DNA from 2 places in the Paenibacillus sp. FSL H7-0350 genome. Region 1 is predicted to be linked to the other one. Evidence: a T-box and tRNA genes for the amino acid it is inferred to sense, from the RefSeq annotation. Region 1 holds a T-box; the other holds one or more tRNA genes.
The links. A T-box is a leader RNA that pairs with one kind of tRNA and senses whether it is charged. The one in region 1 lies ahead of metG (methionine--tRNA ligase), so its partner is inferred to be a tRNA-Met.

Region 1 (7,128 bases):
TTAATGATGGTTGGATTCAAATTGGTGGGACTGCTGCAAAGGTTAGAATGAATACAGGTGAGCAAGTAATTAATGATCCTTCAAGGTGGATGTTCACAGATTTACAGCTCTATGCAGATATAGATTCTGTCGGAGCATACGGACTTGATGTTTACACTACAAGCGGCTTAGTAATCGTACATAATCATCCTTCAACAACATTTTCTTATAATGGAATGACCTTTGACGTTAGTGATGTTTTAAATACATGGGGAGGAAGTGCAGGGAATCAACCTCAGGGTACAATTAGATTAAATGCTGGGAATAATGATGGAGCAATTACAGGGGAAAGCTTGATATTGCAAATTGGTGCAAACACCGGAGATTCCTTATCTTTAGATCTTCCAAATGTTACCGCTTCGGTGATCGGTATTTCTGATACAAATATTTCTACAATTACAGGAGCAACAAATTCAATATCCCTAATAAAAAATGCAATAAATATTGTTTCATCAGAACGCGCAAAAATGGGTGCTTATCACAATCGATTGGAGCACAGCCAAAACAATGTATTAAATTATACTGAGAATCTTACAGCAGCAGAGTCGAGGATTCGAGATACTGATATGGCTAAAGAGATTATGGAACTTACGAAAAATCAGATTTTTACACAAGCCGGACAAGCAATGTTATTACAAGCAAATATCCAGTCTCAAACAATATTACAATTGTTAAAGTAACCTACCTCCAGGTAGGTTTTTTCTTTACAAAAAATACGAAATAAGGAGCAAATCAAAAGCTATTAACAATTGTCAGCAGATGGCATGACGTATCTGATGCGATGTAATGGTTTCTTTTTTAATAGTATATTACAATAATGAAGGTTGTCTGGAAAAGCTCGTCATTCAATTCATTATTCATAATGATTCTTAACCAACATAAAAGGTGGAATTCTATCATGATCGTAACGTTGTATGAAGCGGAGTGCCCTGAGGTGAGTCTTACATATGTAGTGATTTTTATGAAGCAAGGGGAGGATTGGGTGCTGGTGCGGCACCGTGAGCGGTCCACGTGGGAATTTGCCGGCGGGCATATTGAATCAGGTGAGAGTCCCGGCGAAGCTGCGGTAAGAGAGCTGTACGAAGAGACAGGTGCCGAAGACTATGAGCTGCATCCGTTATGCATCTATTCGGTCATCAGTGATGAGCTGGCAGAGAGCTACGGGATGTTGTATTATGCAGATGTCCGTAAATTCGGGACCTTGCCTCCGTACGAAATGGCCGAGCTCCGAAGCTTCAGAGAGCTGCCGCAGGCGGTGACCTATCCGGGGATTTACCCCACGCTTTATGCGAGAGTGTGTGAGTATTTAAAGCAGCTGTGAGTCAATTGTAATGCTGAAAGGAGGCCCAGCGCATGAGTTATGAGATTACGAGGTTTAAGCGTCTTGGCGAATACCTGAGATCACGCCGGGACCGTCTGCAGCCCGAAGCTGTAGGGATTAAGGAAACGAACAGTCAGCGCAGAACACCGGGGCTGCGGCGGGAAGAGGTTGCGGTTCTGGCCGGTCTCAGCAGTACGTATTATACATGGCTGGAGCAAGGCAGGGAGGTTACAGCCTCCAGAGAGGTCATGGAGAGTCTCAGTCAGGCGCTGCGGTTGTCGGCAGATGAGCGTAAACACCTATTCGAGCTCTGGAATCCTGGCTTGCCGGATACACTTGCTTCTATAGATACGGTCAGTCCGGAGCTGAATCCGCAGTGGCGGGATATTATCCGGCAATTGACTTATCCGTCTTTTATTACGAATGAGCGGTCTGAGGTACTGGCTTGGAATGATAAAGCGAGTGAAGTGCTTAGTGATTTCGGAGGTCTGCCTGCTTCAGAGCGCATTATGATGCGTCTTCTGTTCCTGGATCTGGAGCTGCGCTGCCGGATGCTGAACTGGGAGGAGTTCGCTCTACATTCAGTAGGTGTGTACAGAACCTATTATGACTTGAATCTGCATGATCCTTGGCACAAGGAGATGGTCGATCAGCTGTTGGAAGACAGTGCAGATTTCGCCGAGATGTGGAAGCAGCACAATATTCAGGGGAAAAGGGTCAACCGTGTAGTTATAGAGAGCCTGGTTACAGGTGAGCCTGTAGTCTATGACATTAATTCGATGGCCAATCTGGCGGATCACCCGGGCCTGCATATTTGTATCTATACCCCTGTCATAACCTAGCAGAGGATCATCTGAAGGCACATGTCTTACTGGTCTGTTGCTGCTCCCTGGTAATGATCTTACTAGCATAAACGTACTGTGGCTGCTCCACGGCAGGACAGTTAGAATAAGGACATGTTCGTAAGATCTATTACAGGTACAAGAGGGAGGCAACCATATGCATACAAGAACACTCGGGAACGAAGGGCTGAGCGTATCGGCTCTGGGACTTGGAACGATGATGATGCCGGATAATGAAGAGTCTGTACGAACCATTCATGGAGCGCTTGATCTGGGTGTAACTCTGCTGGACACAGCGGATATCTATGGAGTCTTCGAGCAGCAGCGCTTCGGCGGCAATGAACGGCTTCTCGGGCGGGCGCTTAAGGGCCGGAGAGATCAGGCTGTGATTGCGACCAAATTCGGCATTACGCATACTCAGGGACCCAAGGGAGACCCGGCTTATATCAAAAAATCCGTAGATGCCAGCCTCTATCATCTCGGCACAGATTATATCGATCTGTACTATCAGCACCGTCCTGATCCGAACACTCCTATTGAGGAAACCGCCGGTACACTGGCTGATCTCGTCAAGGAAGGGAAGATCCGCTATATCGGCTTATCTGAGGCTTCGCCTGAACTGATCCGCCGGGCACATGCGGTGCATCCGTTGACCGCCCTGCAGACAGAGTATTCGCTCTGGAGCCGGGAGGTGGAGGATGAGATTCTTCCGCTGGTCAAGGAGCTGGGCATCGGCTTCGTTCCTTATAGCCCGCTTGGCCGTGGGTTTCTGACTGGACAGATCAAGCGCTTCGATGATCTGCCGGAGGATGATTACCGCCGGCATTACCCGCGGTTCCAGGGAGAGAACTTCACCAGGAACTTGGAGGTCGTCTCACTGATCGGGCAGCTGGCAGCCGAGAAAGGCTACGCCCCGGCACAGCTTGCCCTGGCCTGGCTTCTTGCTCAAGGAGAGCGGATTGTACCGATTCCCGGCACGAAGCGGCTGGAGCGGTTACAAGAGAACCTCGGAGCACTTCAGGTTACATTAACGGCGGAGGATCTCGCGCAGATTGAGCAGATATCCCCGCAAGGGGTTGCAGCCGGAGCGCGTTACCCCGGCCAGAACTAAGTTATCATACAGAGCGGACAGCCGTTGTGTATTCATCCAGATTAAATTCCCGGAGCGTTCTTCTCTGCACCGCTTGCTTTGGTGAGCGGTATGCGGGGAAGAACGCTTTTTTTAAAGATAAGAATGTATATGCTTCGCGCTATAAGTATCCATATCTTTCTCGCTGAAACGGTACCGTCCTCTAAAAGGACGGAAATACCGTTTCCACTTAACCCATCCGCTCCAACTCCTCTTCTATCCGTTGCACCTCTATCCGCTCAAACAGTAATTCAAGCTCCAGTATAGGCTGCTTTGCAAGGACGGATACCGGATGCCATACAGGCTGTTCTATGGACAGGAAGCCTCTAATCTTCTCGCAGGAGAAAGGAATGAACGGGTTCAGCAGGTTAGCCAGGTTGGCAATAATCTGAACACAAGTGTACAGCGTGTTGCCCCCGGCCGCAGGATCATGCTTGATCTGGAGCCACGGCTGCTGCTGATCGAAATACTTGTTAGCCAGGCGGATATGCGAGAAGATGAATTCCAGAGCTTCCTTGAAATGTCCGGCTTCAATCAGACTTCCTGCCTCCTTATACAGATCCTTAAGACTGCTAACCCATGCTTCGTCCAAGACTCCATCTGGAACTCTGCCGTTCCAGAACTTATTCACGAATACGAGGCTGCGGTTGACGAAATTGCCGAACGCGCCCAGCAGCTCGCTGTTATGGCTATAGATAAACTCTCTCCAGGAGAAGTCGGCATCCCGCTTCTCGGGACCGTTCGCAGTCAGGAAATAACGGACCGAGTCCGGGTCATACCGGCTGAGAATATCCGGCACCCAGACCGCCCAGTTGCGGCTGGTGGAGAATTTCTGCCCTTCCAGGGTCAGGTATTCAGAAGAGAAGATCCGGTCCGGCAGATGCAGTTCCTCAGCTCCGAGCAGGAGAGCCGGCCAGATCAGGCTGTGAAAGGGAATATTGTCCTTGCCGTGCACGTAGTAAGCAGTTATAGGCGGCTGCCCATCGTTTTCTTGTGCGGACGCTACAGACCAGAAATCCTCCCACCGGTTGCCCGTCTCCGCCGCCCATTGCTTGCTGGCGGACAGATATCCGCTGACGGCTTCGATCCAGACATAGATTTTTTTGTCTGAGAAGCCGTCGATGGGGACATCCACGCCCCAGTCCAGATCGCGTGTTGCTGCCCGGTCCTGCAGGCCTTCCTGCAGATATCTGCGGGTTAACCGGACGGCATTATCTCTCCAGCCTTGTGCGGAATCAGCATATTCTGTGAGTGCTTGCTGAAAGCTGGACAGCGACAGGTAGTAATGCTGAGTTGAGCGCAGCACAGGCTTAGAGCCGCAGAGGGCACATATGCGCTCCAGCAGATCCACCGGATCGAGAATCGTTGAACAGTAATCGCATTGGTCCCCCCGGGCCTGCTGTCCGCAGACCGGACAGAGGCCATGGACATAACGGTCTGGCAAGAAGCGCTGATCTTGCTCACAATAGCACTGGAGACCGGGTTTCTGGTACAGATATCCGTGATCCAGCAGCTTAAGGAATAGCTCCTGCACCGTACTGTGGTGATGTGTCTGATCGGTCCGGGTATACAAGTCATAAGTGAAGCCTAAGGCGCGGAAGCAATCGGCGAACTCCTCATGATACCGGCTGGCGAATTCACCCGGCGTTACCCCCTCCTGCGCCGCCTGTACAGCAACAGGAGTCCCATGGCAGTCACTGCCGGATACATAGAGTACAGCGTCACCTTTGGCACGGTGGTAGCGGGCCAGAATATCTCCCGGAAGAATGCTGGCGAGTCTGCCCAGATGCAGGGAGCCGTTGGCATAAGGCCAAGCCCCTCCGATAAAAATGTTAGTCATATTTCTCTCCTCCTCAAATTAATTGGACGCAAAAAAGGCACTCATCCCCTAAAGGGACGAGAGCCTGTGCTCACGTGTTACCACCCAAATTCATCAATGCCTCGCAGCATTCACCTCTTCAGGTACGTCCGCAGAAAATAAGCGGGTATACCCTAGCATGGTAACGGATGCGGGTTCCGGCGCAGCCTACGACCCGTTCATGCCGGGGTTCGGTGCGCAGCTCTGAGACCATATTCCCGAGGGTCTTCTTTGCTCCTTTTCACCGGCCGGAGCTCTCTGTGGAAGAATTACCAGGGTACTCTTTCTCTTCGCAGCTATTGTGGTTATCCTAATTACTGGATATCATATATGCAGGCCGGGAGATTTGTCAACATCATAAGTCTATTTGCAATCCACCGCACTCCTGTGCGACAGTAGAGAGTAAGGGCAACGGGAAGCAGAAGAGTGCTTGTTCCGTGGCCTGGAAGTGAAGCGACACAGAGATCAAAAGGAGATTGAGACTATTGCAGGAAAACAAACAGGAGAAAAAAAGCTCGGGCGCATGGGGATGGCTGGGCAGCGGGGCGGTACTGCTCCTCCTTAAGGGAAAGGCTATTATCTCTCTGCTTAAGCTGGGGAAAATCGCAGGTCCGCTGATCTCCATGATGATATCGATCTGGGCCTATGCACTTATTTCACCATGGCAATTCGCTGTGGGCTTCGTTGCGTTATTATTCGTTCATGAGATCGGTCATGTTATCGCTGCCAAGCGGATCGGACTGCCGGTAAGCGCTCCGCTGTTCATTCCTTTTATGGGCGCACTGATTACGATGAAGAAGCAGCCGCTGGATGCCAGAGAGGAAGCTTATGTCGCTTTTGGCGGTCCTATATTGGGGAGTATCGGTGCACTGATCGTGTTCGGAGCTGCCTATTATTATCATAGTCCCTTGTTATATTCACTGGCCTACATCGGCTTCTTCCTAAATCTGATTAATCTGCTGCCGATCCATCCGCTGGACGGGGGGAGAATTGCCACGGCAGTTACCCGCTGGTTATGGCTGGTAGGGCTCATTGGAGGATTAGCTGTAATCATCTATCTGAAATCTATCCTGTTCGGCATCATCTGGGTAATGTTCGCCTATGATATGTATAAGAAGTACATCAGCCGGCGTACGAAGAGCCAGATGCATACGGTGCTCAAAAGCTTCCTGATCCCCATCGGGGATCTGCAGGAGCAAGGGTATCTGATCCCCGGCCCTGAGCATAAACGGGAGCTGCCGTTCACCACCTACAGTGATTTGAACCGCCAGCAGTTTGTCGGGGTACGTTGGGATAACTTGGATTACTATGGAACGACAACCCTGCCAGTACAGTCGTTGATCGGAAAAGTCAAAGTCGTGCAGCTCGACCAGCTGTATGTGGACACCAGCCTTCATATGAAGATGACCTGTGAGATCAGCTTTACGATCCATGACAATGATAAGTATTATGAAGTGCCTGCTGCTTCCCGCTTGAGATATGGGGCTGCATATTTTGCACTTGCCGCCTTTCTGGGGGGAATGATGTATCTTGTCCATGTGGTCGGCAATGTAAATCTGTAAATCTGAAAAATTTCGTTTATGAATCTCCCGATTCGTCAAAGCTGTAAAGAGCCGAGAAGGATGAGGGGGTAATAACAATGCGCATGGCAAGAGTATGTCTATTATGGATTGGAGCCTGTCTCCTTCTGGGAATCGCCGGATGTGCGTCAGGCAAGGAGATTCCTGAATATTCGGATGTTCACAACATGACCGGACTGGACGGGAGTCTGAATTCACGGGATAGCCTGACCTCACCGGTTCTGCGGGATGTATATGACCGCTCGATTCCCGAGGAGGTCTATGACACTCCCTGAAATCAGTGTCCGGCGGTTCCCTGCCCGCTGGCCTTACCCGGAAACTCTCAGACTCTATACAGGATATTAATAATTCTGTATAAT
Region 2 (7,128 bases), 2.3 Mb from region 1:
GATCGGTGTCCACCGTTTCCGTCTGCCGGGAGCGGAGCTGCTTGAAGAGAGTGTGTTGCGCTATAGACTTGCCAAGCCGGATGATGAACGCCTGTTCCTGATCGCGGAAGCCTTCCGCCGCGGCTATGAACTGCAGGAGATTCAGGATATTACGAATGTGGACTGGTGGTTCCTCTCCAAGATCGAGGGGCTCGTGAGCTTCGAGGAGGAGATCCGTGCCGATGAGACCTTGTCTGCTGAGACGCTGTATCAGGCCAAGCGCAAGGGCTTCACAGACCGGGCGATTGCCGAGATCCGTGCCGAAGGCCGTCCAGGCGGAGCATTCACTAAGGAGTCAGAGGTACGTGTGCTGCGTCTGCAGCAGGGTCTGGTTCCGGTATTCAAAATGGTAGATACCTGCGCCGCTGAATTTGAGGCCACAACACCATATTACTACTCGACCTATGAGACGGAGAATGAGGTCATTCATTCCGACAAGCAGAAGGTTATTGTACTCGGCTCCGGCCCGATCCGTATCGGCCAGGGGATTGAATTTGACTACTCCACAGTGCATGCGGTGTGGGCGATTCAGAAGGCCGGCTATGAAGCTGTAATTATCAATAATAATCCAGAGACCGTATCGACGGATTTCAATACCTCGGACCGTCTGTACTTTGAGCCGCTGTTCTTCGAGGATGTCATGAACGTGATTGCTCAGGAGAATCCGATCGGAGTCATCGTACAGTTCGGCGGACAGACCGCGATTAACCTGGCTGCACCGCTTGCTGCTGCAGGCGTGAACATTCTGGGGACCAGCCTGGAGAGCATCGATGAAGCCGAGAACCGCAAGAAGTTCGAAGCGCTGCTGGCCCGTCTGGATATCGCACAACCTAAAGGCAAGACCGTAATCAACATCGATGAAGCCGTCGAAACCGCGCAATCCCTCGGTTATCCGGTGCTGGTTCGTCCATCGTATGTCCTGGGCGGACGCGCCATGGAGATTGTCTACAACGACACAGAGCTGCTGAGCTACATGGTTGAAGCGGTAAAAGTGAATCCGGAGCATCCGGTGCTGATCGACCGTTACATGCTGGGCAAGGAAGTGGAAGTGGACGCCATCTGCGACGGAGAGACAGTTGTCATTCCGGGCATCATGGAGCATGTGGAACGCGCAGGGGTTCACTCCGGCGACTCTATCGCTGTCTACCCGCCGCAATATCTGGATGAAGGTCTGAAGCAGAAGATTGCCGAGATTACCATCAAGATTGCCAAGGAGCTCAAGACCATCGGTCTGGTGAACATCCAGTTCGTCATTTATCAGAATGAAGTGTATGTCATTGAGGTCAACCCGCGCTCCTCACGTACGGTTCCGTTCCTGAGTAAAGTAACAGGTATTCCGATGGCGAACCTGGCGACCAAGATCATTCTCGGCGGCAAGCTGAAGGAAGATGGGTATACTGAAGGCTTATGGCCGGAGAGCGATTATGTGTCGGTAAAAGTACCGGTGTTCTCTTTTGCCAAGCTGCGCAGAGTAGAGCCTACGCTCGGACCGGAGATGAAATCTACCGGAGAAGTCATGGGCCGCGACAAACTGTATGCCAAGGCGCTCTACAAAGGCCTGATCGGTGCAGGAATGAAGATTCCCGCCACCGGCGCAATCATCGTAACCGTAGCCGACAAAGACAAGGCTGAAGCAGTTGAACTGATGAAGGGCTTCCATGCCATGGGCTACAAAATTATCGCCACCGGCGGTACAGCAGCGGCGCTGGAGCAGGCCGGGCTGAACGTAATGAATGTTAACAAGCTGGATGAAGGTGAGCCGACTATTCTGGATCTGATCCGCGGCGGTCAAGCGAACTTCGTCTTCAATACACTGACCAAGGGCAAAACGCCTGAGCGTGACGGATTCCGCATCCGCCGTGAAGCGGTAGAGAACGGAGTCGTATGTATGACCTCGCTCGATACGGTAACGGCGCTGCTGAGAATGCTGCAGACGATTAACTTCTCGTCCCAGCCGATGCCTGCTTTTGTTGGACAATAAGATAGAGGGTGAGGCAGCTGTAACAGGCTGCTACAGGAACGGTTTGCGTTAACGCAGACCGTTCCCCTATGCCCGGGACCTTGAAGCCAGAGGCGATGGATACGATAACTAAGAAAGAAGGTTGGCGAATGGAACGGACAGCAGCAGAGCAGCAGCACGGGCACGAGAATGTCGGACAGATTGAGAAGTGGAATGAAATGGCCGGACGGCTGATGGTTGCATTGGATTACCCGAATGCAGATCAGGCGCGGGCGCTGATCGAACAGCTCGAAGGAATCCCCTGTTATATGAAGGTGGGCATGCAGCTGTTCTATGCAGCCGGTCCTGACTTCATCCGGGAGCTGAAGGAGCGCGGATATTCGGTATTCCTAGATGTCAAAATGCATGATATCCCCAACACCGTACGGGGCGGGGCAGAGAGCTTGACCTTGCTCGGCGTGGATATGTTCAACGTACATGCCGCTGGAGGAGCCGCCATGATGGCGGCTGCACTGGAAGGAGCGGCCCAGGCGGTCAGCCTGAAGCCACCCTTGCACATGCCGCTGATCATTGCAGTAACACAGCTTACCAGCACCAGCCAGGAAGTGATGAACCGCGAAATCGGCATAGCCGGAACAGTGACTGATGCAGTGGTGCGTTACGCCAAGCTTGCAGCGGAAGCAGGCTTGCATGGAGTGGTAGCATCCCCGCAGGAATCCGTGGTGATTGCTGAAGCGTGCGGACCCGAGTTCCGTACGGTTACCCCTGGTATCCGGCCCGCCGGGGCGTCCCTGGACGACCAGTCCCGGGTCATGACGCCGAGGCAGGCTATCCGCCAAGGCAGCCACTACCTGGTAGTGGGCCGGCCGATTACAGCAGCGGCAGATCCGCGTGCAGCAGCACTGACTATTATTGAGGAGATGAGCCAAGCATGAGCATATTAGAGAATCGAAGTGAACAGGTCGCAAGTCATCTGCTGGAGATCGGAGCGGTAGCCCTGCGTCCGCAGGAGCCGTTCACCTGGACCTCCGGCATCAAATCGCCGATCTACTGCGACAACCGTCTGACCATGGCCTTCCCGGCCGTCCGCAACTACATTGCCGAGGCCTTCGCAGAGCTGATCAGAACCAGCTACCCGGACGCCGAGGTGATTGCCGGGACAGCAACCGCCGGTATCCCGCATGCGGCCTGGGTGGCCGATAAGCTCGGTCTCCCGATGGCTTACATCCGGGACAAGGCCAAAGGCCATGGCAAGCAGAACCAAATCGAAGGACTGATCACACCCGGCCAGAAGGTCGTCGTGATCGAGGACCTGATCTCCACCGGCGGCAGCTCCATCAAGGCTGCGCAGGCCGTACAAGAAGCAGGCGGCCTCCCGTTGGCCGTCTTGGCCATCTTCAGCTACGAGCTGGACCGCGCCGTAGAAGCCTTCGCCGCTGCACAGCTTCCGCTCCAGAGCCTGTCCAATTACAGCACACTGATTAATGTGGCGCTGGCCCAGGGCAAGATCGCGGAGAGCGATGTAGCGCTGCTGCAATCCTGGCGCCAGGACCCTGCCGCCTTCGGCGTGTAGAGAAGAGGACGTATAAAAGAAGCTCAGTCCCCTTTGAAGGGGATCGGGCTTCTTTTTGAGTACTTTCACATGATGGAACTCCTTTTTCGGTCGGGCGCCCGTTCACTCTCGAAACACCTTTTTAGGGGATAACTGGAAAAATAGCATTTATTCAATGGCTCAGCACATTTCTGGAGACTTTAGTTGGATAAAATACACTTGTTGAAACCTGAAATGGACAATAACGCAGATACCGCCAGAACTAGATGATCTAAATCCACTTATTTCCTTTTAAGAAGAGATTTCCACCAAATTAAGTGTACAAAATCCAACTGTTTCCCCCCAACTGCTCATTATCTCCACAGCCCCTAATTAGCTGCGCACTCTCTTCCTGTTTTCAACTCATTTTTTATAATCCATCCCCCCAGTAATCTGCTCCAGGCGAGCGTTATCCTTCAACCAGCCACCTAAGCTTTCGGGCAGAAATTGCCATCCGATCCGCTGAGCAATCCTCTAATTTTCTTGCAAAACTGGGCATGATAAATAGCACCGGGACATATATTATTGTGATGAAGGAGAAGAGGGTATCATGAATTGGATCTATTTTGCCAAGTTGTTCAGGACCAGATTTCAAGCGGGCTGCCTTGCCAAAAGACTGGAGCAGGACGGCTGGATCTATGGCTATCATGATCCGAGTTTTGTGGAAATATACCGTTCGCGTAAGGGCCGTTATGGTGTGCGTTTTCTGCCTTAGACAGAAAATCCAAAATCATCCTTGACTTTATCCATGGGTATATTGTATATTATCTATTGTCGCTGTTTAAATAATTATTAACTGACGCGGGGTGGAGCAGCCCGGTAGCTCGTCGGGCTCATAACCCGAAGGCCGCAGGTTCAAATCCTGCCCCCGCAATTACCTTATTACACCGGACAGCACTCGTATAATACGGATATCCTAGTCCGGGCCCTTAGCTCAGTTGGTTAGAGCGGTCGGCTCATAACCGATTGGTCACAGGTTCGAGTCCTGTAGGGCCCACTTCACTCAAACCCTTACTTTGTAAGGGTTTTTTGCTGTTTATAGGCTCATAGGAGCGAATATGCTTGAGTGGGGAAAGGCCATATTTTATAGCTTGCTAACGGATTTGCTAACGGAGACTTTTATTCCACAGGTTCAAGCTGCTTTTCTGCGAATTTATTGAGTTCATTTTCAATTCTGTCAACGGCTTCTTCCTGCATGATCGGGAGCAGATGTGAGTACTTCTCATTGAACATCGCTGGAGTCATGTCCAGGCGTTCGGCGGCAACCCACGCGTCCTGCAGTATTCATAAAGCACAATGGGCGGTCCACTGCATCCGGTCCAGTACAACCACAGGTACGACTGCGACTCAGCGGACTTTCCTGGCTCACGCAGCACCTGCAGCGTCGTCAGCCACTGATCTGCCCCATACATCATCCAATTCGCCATGGTCTGCCGCGAGAGTGTCAGCCCGAGCCGGGAAAACTGTTGCTCCTGGCGGTGTGAACGCGAAGCGATTTAGACGCCCATCGTTACGGCCCCCATGCCGAAATCGGTCTATTCCGGCAGTCTGGCTTCGCCTTCTATTCTAGCGCATGTCATGACCCAAAAATATGTGGAGAGCCAGCCTCTCTACCGCCAAAGTTGGAAGTTCAAAGGTAATTGCTGTGCCGCCAGGATCAGCAACTGTATTTTCACGAGGGATAGGCAGCCCAGTAAACGTTTGCCCGCTACTAACTGCATCATATGCAGCTGTGAATATGACATTGCTCTGATTTCCAGACTGTACTAACTGCGGACCATGTCCTAGTGCTAAGATATCAATTCCTCTTTGAGAGGGACTTATTACCCATTCAAATCGTAGGTTAAGCTGATAATCATTTGTCCCCACTTTAAAAGCTTGCATAGTATATTTCATATAGCCATCGTCAGTAACATAATCTACGCTTGAATTTTGAATGTTTACTTCTTGTTGTTTTATCATTCTTAACTTTGGCAGAGTTTGTTTTTCATTTTGTGCTACATTATATTCTGCTACTTCCTGGTAAAATTCATCTTCACTCAAAGGTACTACTTTTTCTGTACCTTCTATAGGTGTAATCGTCGGGGTCAATCGATAGGGCTGCTTGGCTGATGCACATATAGACATGGAGCAGGAATATTGACAGTGAAAAAAGAAGCAGCAGCGGCACTTAAAAGATTCGCCTCAGTAGCCAGCTAAGTGCAAAGACTTTTTATATAGGCTTTAGGAAGGAACTGTACAGTTTTCTTCTAGGGCGAAGTGCGTGAAGGAAAAAACTTGCTGGATGACGAAATATGATGTCGAAGGGAGGTTTATGAAATGGATGATTGGGATGAAAAAATAAAAAAGGCATTTGATGTTCATGTTGAGAAAAAAGTAAACATAACTAGTGCATTGAACTCACTTATGGTTGAACTAAGAGCTCGCCAGGGATTAAAACCTAATGTAGAACAAATAAATGAATATCCTTTGGTATGGAGGATATTGATTCAAGGCCGCTGTGTTGATATTAGCGAAGAAGAAATTGATGATATCCGGGATTCATTGCCTAGTTTCAATAGTTCAGGTGAGAAATTACCTTTACTTGATGGAATTAAAAAATTGTTAGTTGAAAAATTTAATTAAGCACCTTAGGATGACTTTTATGTCTTTAAATGGCCTTTTATAAGCTGTTCTCAAATACTTGCGAATAATAAACCCTTCTGGCTTAAGCCAGAAGGGTTATTTTATAGCGTTCGCAAAATCTAAATAATTGTGTTCATAATTATTAAGGGTTTTAATTTTTAATGCTTCTTACTTCCATTCTTTTGTTCTTTAGCTTTCTCACTGAAATGTAAGCTAATAATAGCAATTACCAATAAAGTCACACCAACTACATTAGAGTATACAGGCTCATTGTTTGAAAAAGATCGTATTAACAACCGAATATTAATAGCAAGAGCCCCGAACCAACATATGTAAACAAACCATTTGGTATTATTTTTCATTATTTTACCTTTCAAATACATTATTTTATAATTATACAATATATACCAACTAAGGAGGGATGCTTATGGAAGAATACACATCTAACCAAACATAGAAGGCAAAAAGAACAAGAAAAAGATAATTAGAACGATCACGCTGGTGATTCTGCTCATAATGAGGTAGGCTTCACTGGGGCCGGAGTCGCCTTTTACCATCCAGCCGTAACGCATACGCCAGCCCATGGCCGGGAAGAAGATATTCAATACTGCAATCAATACGAAAATAACAGCGAAAATAACAACCATTTTTACCAGCTCCTTTATCCATTTACGAAAGCCCATTGCATGAAGTTGCATATTTCTGGATGCGGGAAGTATGATTTTGACAAGAAGGAGGTCATTTATGAAGACGATATTCAAAAAACTAAGTTTCTGGCTACCTGTGTTGTCTTCGCTGGTCTGTCTCTATAATCTGTCAGGAGAAGACGACAAGAACTTATTGCTGTTCTTAACCAGTCCCTTGCTCCTAATCTTTAACCCCGAATTAACAAACCTGAATTCTTCTATGGAGA

Region 2: it encodes a tRNA-Met, which carries the amino acid that the T-box ahead of metG (methionine--tRNA ligase) is inferred to sense. The anticodon was not compared.

What each region holds. Positions count from the first base shown of each region.
Region 1 covers NZ_CP151972.1:123,137-130,264, forward strand. The annotation lists gene NYE24_RS00695 (flagellin) at 1-719, shown strand, start outside; gene NYE24_RS00700 (NUDIX domain-containing protein) at 938-1,360, shown strand; gene NYE24_RS00705 (helix-turn-helix transcriptional regulator) at 1,393-2,202, shown strand; gene NYE24_RS00710 (aldo/keto reductase) at 2,360-3,313, shown strand; gene metG (methionine--tRNA ligase) at 3,522-5,171, opposite strand; T-box leader at 5,221-5,492, opposite strand; gene NYE24_RS00720 (site-2 protease family protein) at 5,675-6,751, shown strand; gene NYE24_RS00725 (hypothetical protein) at 6,829-7,044, shown strand.
Region 2 covers NZ_CP151972.1:2,404,336-2,411,463, reverse strand. The annotation lists gene carB (carbamoyl-phosphate synthase large subunit) at 1-2,020, shown strand, start outside; gene pyrF (orotidine-5'-phosphate decarboxylase) at 2,218-2,934, shown strand; gene pyrE (orotate phosphoribosyltransferase) at 2,931-3,572, shown strand; gene NYE24_RS11110 (hypothetical protein) at 4,141-4,305, shown strand; tRNA gene NYE24_RS11105 (tRNA-Met) at 4,391-4,464, shown strand; tRNA gene NYE24_RS11100 (tRNA-Ile) at 4,514-4,587, shown strand; gene NYE24_RS11095 (hypothetical protein) at 4,710-4,835, opposite strand; partial or broken gene NYE24_RS11090 (transposase) at 4,859-5,071, opposite strand; gene NYE24_RS11085 (hypothetical protein) at 5,157-5,681, opposite strand; gene NYE24_RS11080 (hypothetical protein) at 5,910-6,215, shown strand; gene NYE24_RS11075 (DUF6199 family natural product biosynthesis protein) at 6,659-6,862, opposite strand; gene NYE24_RS11070 (hypothetical protein) at 6,960-7,128, shown strand, end outside.